One region of the Methylibium petroleiphilum PM1 genome, then DNA from elsewhere that is predicted to be linked to it. Evidence: riboswitches for the same ligand, from Rfam matches in the RefSeq annotation. Region 1 holds a riboswitch; the other holds the start of a gene.
The links. A riboswitch is a leader RNA that binds a small molecule or an ion and turns the genes downstream of it on or off. The one in region 1 is predicted to bind S-adenosylhomocysteine.
Positions count from the first base shown of each region.

Region 2: it holds a riboswitch for S-adenosylhomocysteine, as region 1 does, so the genes downstream of both, ahcY (adenosylhomocysteinase) here and metH (methionine synthase) in region 1, are expected to answer to the same signal.

Region 1 is NC_008825.1:177,219-181,628, forward strand. Features, by position in the region: gene MPE_RS00815 (AAA family ATPase) at 1-212, shown strand, start outside; gene MPE_RS00820 (homocysteine S-methyltransferase family protein) at 256-1,329, shown strand; gene MPE_RS22600 (OmpA family protein) at 1,369-1,908, opposite strand; S-adenosyl-L-homocysteine riboswitch at 2,014-2,114, shown strand; gene metH (methionine synthase) at 2,178-4,410, shown strand, end outside.
Region 2 is NC_008825.1:3,491,951-3,496,360, reverse strand. Features, by position in the region: gene MPE_RS16590 (TlyA family RNA methyltransferase) at 1-249, opposite strand, end outside; gene ahcY (adenosylhomocysteinase) at 347-1,780, opposite strand; S-adenosyl-L-homocysteine riboswitch at 1,852-1,929, opposite strand; gene MPE_RS16580 (glutathione S-transferase family protein) at 1,997-2,590, opposite strand; gene MPE_RS16575 (VOC family protein) at 2,587-3,060, opposite strand; gene MPE_RS16570 (LysR family transcriptional regulator) at 3,177-4,073, shown strand; gene MPE_RS16565 (peptide chain release factor 3) at 4,244-4,410, shown strand, end outside.

The DNA.
Region 1 (4,410 bases):
TGGGCGGCGATGCCGCCGCGCTGACCGCGGAGCAGCGCGCCCGGTTGGCCGCGCTGGACGTGCTGACGCCGGGGGACTTCGCGGCGGTGCAGCGGCAGGTCGAGCTGCTGGGCGACGTGTTCGAGCCCGACGGCTTCCTTTCGCAGCTGGAGGCCGAGCACCGCGTGAAGCCGGGCGTGCGCGAGCGCCGCAGCATCGGCTTCGTGCGCTAGCTTCGTCAGTAGGGGCATCGGTCGGCCTTCTTACAATCGGGGCATGAGTGCCCTGCCCTATACCCGTGCCGCCCAGTTGCCCGAGCTGCTGAAGCAGCGCATCCTGATCCTCGACGGCGCGATGGGCACGATGATCCAGCGCTACAAGCTCGGCGAGGCCGACTACCGCGGCGAGCGCTTCAAGGACCACGGCAAGGACCTGAAGGGCAACAACGAGCTGCTGCAGTTCACGCGGCCCGATGTCATCACCGAGATCCACGAGGGCTACCTCGCGGCCGGCGCCGACCTGATCGAGACCAACACCTTCGGCGCGACCACGATCGCCCAGGAAGACTACGGCCTGGCGCCGCTGGCACGCGAGATGAACGTGGTGGCGGCCCGGCTCGCGCGCGCCGCCTGCGACAAGTTCAGCACGCCGGACAAGCCGCGCTTCGTGGCCGGCGCCTTCGGCCCGACGCCGCGCACCGCGAGCATCAGCCCCGATGTCAACGACCCGGCGGCGCGCAACGTCAGCTTCGACGAGCTGCGGGCCGCGTACTACGAGCAGGGCGAGGGGCTGCTCGAGGGCGGCGCCGACCTCTTCCTGGTCGAGACCATCTTCGACACGCTGAACGCCAAGGCGGCGATCTTCGCGATCGACGAGCTGTTCGAGAACACCGGCGAACGCCTGCCGGTCATCATCTCCGGCACCGTCACCGATGCGTCGGGCCGCATCCTCAGCGGCCAGACCGTCAGCGCCTTCTGGCATTCGGTGCGCCACGCGCATCCGGTGGCCGTGGGGCTGAACTGCGCACTCGGCGCGACGCTGATGCGGCCCTACATCGAGGAGCTGTGCAAGGCCGCGCCCGACACCTTCATCTCCTGCTACCCGAACGCCGGCCTGCCCAATCCGATGAGCGACACCGGCTTCGACGAGACCCCGGCGATCACCGGCGGCCTGGTCGAGGAGTTCGCGCGGGCCGGCTTCCTGAACATCGCCGGCGGTTGCTGCGGCACCACCCCGGATCACATCGCCGAGATCGCCCGGCGCGTCAGCGCCTACCGGCCGCGCGCACGGCAGGAGCGCTGGATCAGCGAGTTGAGCGAAGAGGCCGACGGCGATCTGCAGACGGCCTGACGGCGCGCGGCCGCCGGGCCTTCGCGCACATCGGCTGCATCACTTGCCGGCCGGGCGGTCGCTGACCAGCAGTTCCAGTCCGGCGCCTTCGGCCCGGCCCAGGCCCACGATGCGCGAGATCGGCACGCCGCGGCCCACGAGGTAGTCGCGCACGCTGGCGGCGCGGTCCTGGACGATCCGGCCCGAGACCTTGTCGTCGGCCGGGGCGCCGATCTGCAGTTCAGTGGTCGCCGCGTGCGGCTTGAAGCCGGTCGCGAACTGGTCGAGCACTGCGGCCAGTGCCGGCTTGACGGCGGTGCGCTGCGGGTCGAAGGCATGCTTGGTCGGCACCTCGACACGCAGGCGGTGGTCGCCGGTGCTGTCGACGACGACCGGCGTGCCCTTGAGCGCGTCCCTGAGGCGCAGGCGCTGGGCCTCCAGCGCCGGTGACAGGCCGGAGCCGAACAGGCCGCCGAAGCCCGAGCTGCCGGAGCCGGGGGTGCCGGGGGCTCCCGGGCGGCTGGCGCACCCGGCCAGGGCGAATGCCAGGCAAAGCAACCCGGCCGTGTAGGAAGGAGAGAAGAGAGAGAAGCGTGTCATGCCGGGCATTGCACCCGGGCCCTGCGTGCCGCACAAGGGGGACGGCCGGACTGCGGAGGGGTATTGGGTGAGGCTTTGTAAACGCGGGCGCGCGTAAAATCGTCGGTGCTCGAGGAGCGTTGCGACGGTTGCCCAGGCTTTGGGACGACCGCCAGGCTCGGGCCGGCGGCACCGCGAGGGCTGCCCTGCAACGGCGCTCACCCCTCCGCCGACCGGCGGGCTGCGGGTGGGCCGCAGCACCGGCGCGGCGCGTCTTTCGGTGAACTGCCATGTCGACAGCTGCTGCTCCTGATTTCTCGAACGTGCCGCCGATGCGCCTGTCCGGCCTGGAGCCGGTGGCCATCGGCGAGCGCTCGCTGTTCGTCAACATCGGCGAACGCACCAACGTCACCGGCTCCAAGGCCTTCGCGCGGATGATCCTCGGCGGGCAGTTCGAGGAGGCGCTGGCCGTGGCGCGCCAGCAGGTCGAGAACGGCGCGCAGGTGATCGACATCAACATGGACGAGGCCATGCTCGACAGCAAGGCCGCGATGGAGCGCTTCCTGAAGCTCATCGCCTCCGAGCCCGAGATCGCGCGCGTGCCGATCATGATCGACAGCTCGAAGTGGGAGGTGATCGAGGCCGGGCTGAAGTGCATCCAGGGCAAGGGCATCGTCAACTCGATCTCGATGAAGGAAGGCGAGGACGCCTTCCGCCACCAGGCGAAGCTGGTGCGCCGCTACGGCGCCGCCGCCGTGGTGATGGCGTTCGACGAGCAGGGCCAGGCGGATACCTTCGCGCGCAAGATCGAGATCTGCGAGCGGGCCTACCGCATCCTCGTCGACGAGGTGGGATTCGCGCCCGAGGACATCATCTTCGACCCCAACATCTTTGCCATTGCGACCGGCATCGAGGAGCACGACAACTACGCGGTCGATTTCATCGAGGCCACGCGCTGGATCAAGCAGCACCTGCCGGGCGCCAAGGTGTCGGGCGGCGTGTCCAACGTGAGCTTCAGCTTCCGCGGCAACGAGCCGGTGCGCGAGGCCATCCACACGGTCTTCCTGTACCACGCGATCCAGGCCGGCATGGACATGGGCATCGTCAACGCCGGCATGGTGGGCGTGTATGACGACCTGGACGCCGAGCTGCGCGAGCGCGTCGAGGACGTGGTGCTGAACCGCAAGCCGGCCTACAAGCCGGGCGAGGCGCAGCTGTCGCCGGGCGAGCGGCTGATCGAGATCGCCGAGCGCGCCAAGGGCGCGGCCAAGGACGACAGCACCCGCCTCGCGTGGCGCGCCGGCACCGTGAACGAGCGGCTGTCGCATGCGCTGATCCACGGCATCACCGACTTCATCGTCGTCGACACCGAGGAGGCCTGGCAGGCGATCCGGGCCGACGGCGGGCGGCCGCTGCACGTGATCGAGGGGCCGCTGATGGCCGGCATGAATGTGGTCGGCGACCTCTTCGGCCAGGGCAAGATGTTCCTGCCGCAGGTGGTGAAGAGCGCGCGCGTGATGAAGCAGGCGGTGGCGCACCTGCTGCCCTATATCGAGGAGGAGAAGAAGGCGCTGATCGATGCCGGCGGCGAGGCCAAGGCCAAGGGCAAGGTGGTGATCGCGACGGTGAAGGGCGACGTGCACGACATCGGCAAGAACATCGTCACCGTGGTGCTCCAGTGCAACAACTTCGAGGTCGTCAACATGGGCGTGATGGTCGCGTGCCAGGACATCCTCGCGAAGGCCAAGGTCGAGGGCGCCGACATCATCGGCCTGTCGGGCCTGATCACGCCCAGCCTCGAGGAAATGCAGCACGTGGCTGCCGAGATGCAGCGCGACGACTACTTCCGCGTGAAGAAGATCCCGCTGCTGATCGGCGGGGCCACCTGCAGCCGGGTCCACACCGCGGTCAAGATCGCCCCCAAGTACGAAGGCCCGGTGGTCTACGTGCCTGACGCCTCGCGCAGCGTGGGCGTGTGCAGCGAGCTGCTGAGCGACGAGCGGGCCGCGAAGTACATCGAGGAACTGAAGGTCGACTACGACAAGGTGCGCCTGCAGCACGCAAACAAGAAAGCCACGCCGATGGTCTCGCTGGCCGCGGCACGGGCCAACAAGACGCCGATCGACTGGCGCGGCTACGCGCCGCCGCAACCGAAGTTCGTCGGCCGCCGCGTGTTCAGGAACTACGACCTGGCCGAGCTCGCGCAGCAGATCGACTGGGGCCCGTTCTTCCAGACCTGGGACCTGGCGGGCGCCTTCCCGCAGATCCTGCGCGACGAGGTGGTCGGTGCCGAGGCGCAACGCGTGATGAGCGACGGCAAGCGCATGCTGCAGCGGCTGATCGAGGGCCGCTGGCTGCAGGCGCACGGCGTGATCGGCCTGTACCCGGCCAACACGGTGAACGACGACGACATCGAGATCTACACCGACGAGACGCGCCGCGAGGTGCTGATGACGTGGCACGGTCTGCGCATGCAGACCGAGCGGCCGGTGGTCGACGGCGTGAAGCGGCCGAACCGCTGCC
Region 2 (4,410 bases), 730 kb from region 1:
GGTCACCGCCAGGCCGCACTGCGCCAGCGCGCCGTCGAGCTTGAGCCCGGCGCGCGACACCCAGCGCAGTTCGGCGTCGTCGGTGATGCGCAGCTCGGTGGCCTCCGGCAGGTCCTCGCCGGATTTGCGCAGCCGCACCCAGTCGACCGCCGCGCGCCGCTCGACCGCGCCACGGTCGATCAACCGCTGCGCCGCCGAACGCGTCGGCGCAAGCCCACGCTGGACAATCAACTGATCAACTCTTGGCATGAGATAGAACCGAGTGGACGCCGCGGGTCCGGCTCCGCCGGCCCGCCAGCGTCGCCCCCTTCGAGGGGGAGCGGCGCAGCCGCAACGGGGGTGGGTGTCAATACCGATAGGTGTCGGCCTTGTACGGACCGGACTTGCTGACACCGATGTACGCAGCCTGCTCGTCGGTGAGCTCGGTCAGCATCGCGCCGACCTTCTTCAGGTGCAGGCGCGCCACCTTCTCGTCCAGGTGCTTGGGCAGCACATAGACCTTGCCGACCTGGTAGTCGGCGCTCTTCGTGAAGAGCTCGATCTGCGCGATGGTCTGGTTGGCGAACGACGAGCTCATCACGAAGCTCGGGTGGCCGGTGGCGCAGCCCAGGTTGACCAGACGGCCCTTGGCCAGCAGCGTGATCTTCTTGCCGTCCGGGAAGACGACGTGGTCGACCTGCGGCTTGATCTCGTCCCACTTCAGCTTCTCGAGCGACGCGACGTCGATCTCGTTGTCGAAGTGGCCGATGTTGCAGACGATGGCCTCGTCCTTCATCGCCGCCATGTGCTCGTAGCGGATCACGTTCTTGTTGCCGGTGGCGCTGACGAAGATGTCGGCCTTGTCGGCGGCGTACTCCATCGTCACGACCTTGTAGCCTTCCATCGCGGCCTGCAGCGCGTTGATCGGGTCGATCTCGGTCACCCACACCTGGGCGCTCAGCGCGCGCAGCGCCTGCGCCGAGCCCTTGCCCACGTCGCCGTAGCCGGCCACGCAGGCGACCTTGCCGGCGATCATCACGTCGGTCGCGCGCTTGATGCTGTCGACCAGCGACTCGCGGCAGCCGTACAGGTTGTCGAACTTGCTCTTGGTCACCGAGTCGTTGACGTTGATTGCGCGGAACAGCAGCGTGCCCTTCGCGCTCATCTCGTTCAGGCGGTGCACGCCGGTGGTGGTTTCCTCGGTCACGCCGATGATCTGGGCGCTCTTGCGCGTGTACCAGGTCGGGTCCTGCGCCAGCTTGGCCTTGATCGCGGCGAACAGGCAGGTCTCCTCTTCGCTGGTGGGCTTGGAAATCACCGACGGGTCCTTCTCGGCCTTCTGGCCCAGGTGCATCAGCAGCGTCGCGTCGCCGCCGTCGTCGAGGATCATGTTCGGGCCTTCGCCGTCCGTTCCCTTGGCGCCGAAGTCGAAGATGCGGTGGGTGTAGTCCCAGTAGTCCGTGAGCGTCTCGCCCTTGTAGGCGAACACCGGCGTGCCGGCCGCCACCAGCGCGGCGGCGGCGTGGTCCTGCGTGGAGAAGATGTTGCACGAGGCCCAGCGCACCTGGGCGCCCAGCGCCTGCAGCGTCTCCACCAGCACGGCGGTCTGGATCGTCATGTGCAGCGAGCCGGTGATGCGCGCACCCTTCAGCGGCTGGCTTGCGGCGAATTCCTGGCGGATCGCCATCAGGCCGGGCATCTCGGTCTCGGCGATCTTGATTTCCTTGCGACCCCAGTCGGCGAGCGACAGGTCGGCAACGTGGTGATCGTGGGTGGGGGTGGGCTTGAGGACGGCGCTCATGGACGGGTCTCCGTGATTCAGGAAACCGCAGGACGCCGCAGGGGAGGGTGTGCTCACCGGCGGCGGGGGCCTGCGGGTGAGCGCCGTTGCATCGGGGGATGACTTTCGAGCCTGGCTCCCGGGCGGGAGTTGCAACGCTCCTCGAAAGTGAGCGGATTCTAGCCGGTCTGCCCGCCATCCCCGGTTCGCGGCAGGGTCTCGGGCCGGCCGCCGTGCTCAGGTGCCCGGCATCGCCCGGTAGCCCGGCAGGGCGCGGACGCGCTCGATCCAGCGCGCGATGTGCCGGTACGGCGCGAGGTCGATCCCGCCCTCCGGCGCCAGCGCGACGTACGGGTACATCGCGCAGTCGGCGATGGTCGGTCGGCCGATCGCCAGCCAGTCGTGGTCGGCCAGGTGGGCGTCGAGCAGCGGCAGGATGCGGGCCGCCCGGGCCAGCGTGTCGGCCTTGTCGAGCGTGTAGCCGAAGCGGTCGACCAGCCGCGCCGACGCGGGGCCGTTCTGGATCTCGTTGGCCGCGGTCGACAGCCACTGCACGATCTCGGCCTGCAGCGGCGCCTCGGCCGGCCACCAGGCGGCGCCGCCGTAGCTGCCCGCCAGGTGCACCAGGATCGCCTGCGAGTCGCGCAGCACCCGCTCGCCATCGACCAGAATCGGCAGCTCGCCCCAGGGGTTGAGGTCGGTCAGCGGCGGCCGCTTGTGCGCGCCGCCGAGGAAGTCGACCGGCACGATCTCCAGGTCGATGCCCGCCAGCGCCGCGAACAGCCGCACCTTGTAGCAGTTGCCGGACAGTTCCAGGTCGTAGAGCTTCATGCCGTGTCTCCTTGGGGGATCAGTTGGTCGAATTCGAGGACGTTGCCGTCCGGGTCGCGGATGAACAGCGCGATCCGGCGGGGGCCGAGCCGCCGCGGCCCTTCGGTGATCGCGATGCCCTGCCGCTGCAGCCAGTCCTGCAGCGCGGCCAGGTCGTCGACCACGAAGGCCGGGTGGGTGATGCCGGGCAGCTTGACCGGCTCGTCGAGCAGCGCGTTGCGTGCGCCCGGCCGGCGCGCCGCGTTGAAGATCAGGTTGATGCGCACGCCGTCGGCGCTCTCCATCTCGTTGGCCTCGTGTCCCGGGAAGCGGGCGCGCTCGACGAAGCCCAGCGCCTCGTAGAAGGCCAGCGCGCGTCGGCGGTCGCTGACGCGGATGCCGACGTGGTCGTAGGCGACGAGGCGGACCGGCGCGTGCGACGCTTCGGCCGGTGCGGCGCGGGGCGGGGAGACGGCGGCGGCGAGGCTCATCGGGGCGGACGGCGAGGGGCGGGCGATGAGCGGCAGTGTCGGCAGCCGGCCGTGCCGCGCCAATGCCGTCGCGCTGACAACACCATTGCGCCCGGCGCACAGACGAAAGGCGGGCGATGGACCGGCTGAAAGCCATGGCGACCTTCGTGCGCATCGTCGAGGCCGGCAGCCTGAGCGCCGCCGCCGAGGGCGCGGGCCAGTCGCCCGCGGCGGTCGTGCGCGCGCTGGCGGCGCTGGAGCGGCACCTCGGCGTGCGCCTGCTGAACCGCAACACGCGGCGCCTGGCGCTGACCGACGAGGGCGCGGAGTTCCTGGCCTGGAGCCGCCGCATCCTGGCCGAGTTCGACGCGGTCGAGCACGGCTTCGACGCGCGCCGCCACAGCCCCGGCGGCCTGCTGCGGCTGACCGCGCCGGTCGAGTTCGGGCGGCGCCACGTCGCCCCGCTGGTGAACGCCTTCCTCGCCGCCCATCCCGCGATGCGCATCGAGCTGACGCTGGCCGACCGCGTGGCCGACCTGCTGGACGAGGGCCTGGACCTCGCGCTGCGCATCGGCCGCCTGCCCGACTCCTCGATGGTCGCGGTGCCGTTGGGCCGCACGCGACTGGTGGTCTGCGCCAGCCCCGCCTACCTGCGCGAGGCCGGGCCGGTCGCGCACCCGTCGGCGCTGCGCGGGCTGGCCTGCATCGCCTTCGCGCCGCACGGGCGCCACTGGCACTTCCAGGACCGGGGCGCGCCGCTCACGCAGACCGTCTCGGCCCGGCTGGTGGCCAACCAGGTGCAGGCCGCCAGCCTGGCCTGCACGCAGGGCCTCGGCATCGCCCGGTTGCTGCACTATCAGGTCGCCGACGAGCTGGCCGACGGGCGGCTGCTGCGCCTGCTGCCGGCCTTCGAGCCGCCCGACCTGCCGATCCAGCTCGTCTACCCGCACGCGCGCCTGCTGTCGCCGCGGGTGCGCCAGTTCATCGACTGGGCCGCGCCGCGCCTCGCGGCGGCGATCCCCGACCCGTCCTGAGCCGACCCCGGCGCAAGCCCTCCCAGGGCGCGACAAGGCCCTCCACCTAAAATCGCGCCTCGCGCCGGGCGGACCCCGGTGCTGGAAAGAGAAGAGGCCACGGCCCGCCGCGCGCAGCGCCGCCGGGACCCTGCGGTCGTGGCCGCGCACCTGCCGAGATTGGGAAAGTGATGTCGAACGTTCAGATCGCCGATGAAGTCCAGCGCAGGCGCACCTTCGCGATCATCTCCCACCCCGATGCCGGCAAGACCACGCTGACCGAGAAGCTGCTGCTCTTCTCGGGCGCGATCCACATCGCCGGCTCGGTGAAGGCGCGCAAGGCCAGCCGCCATGCCAC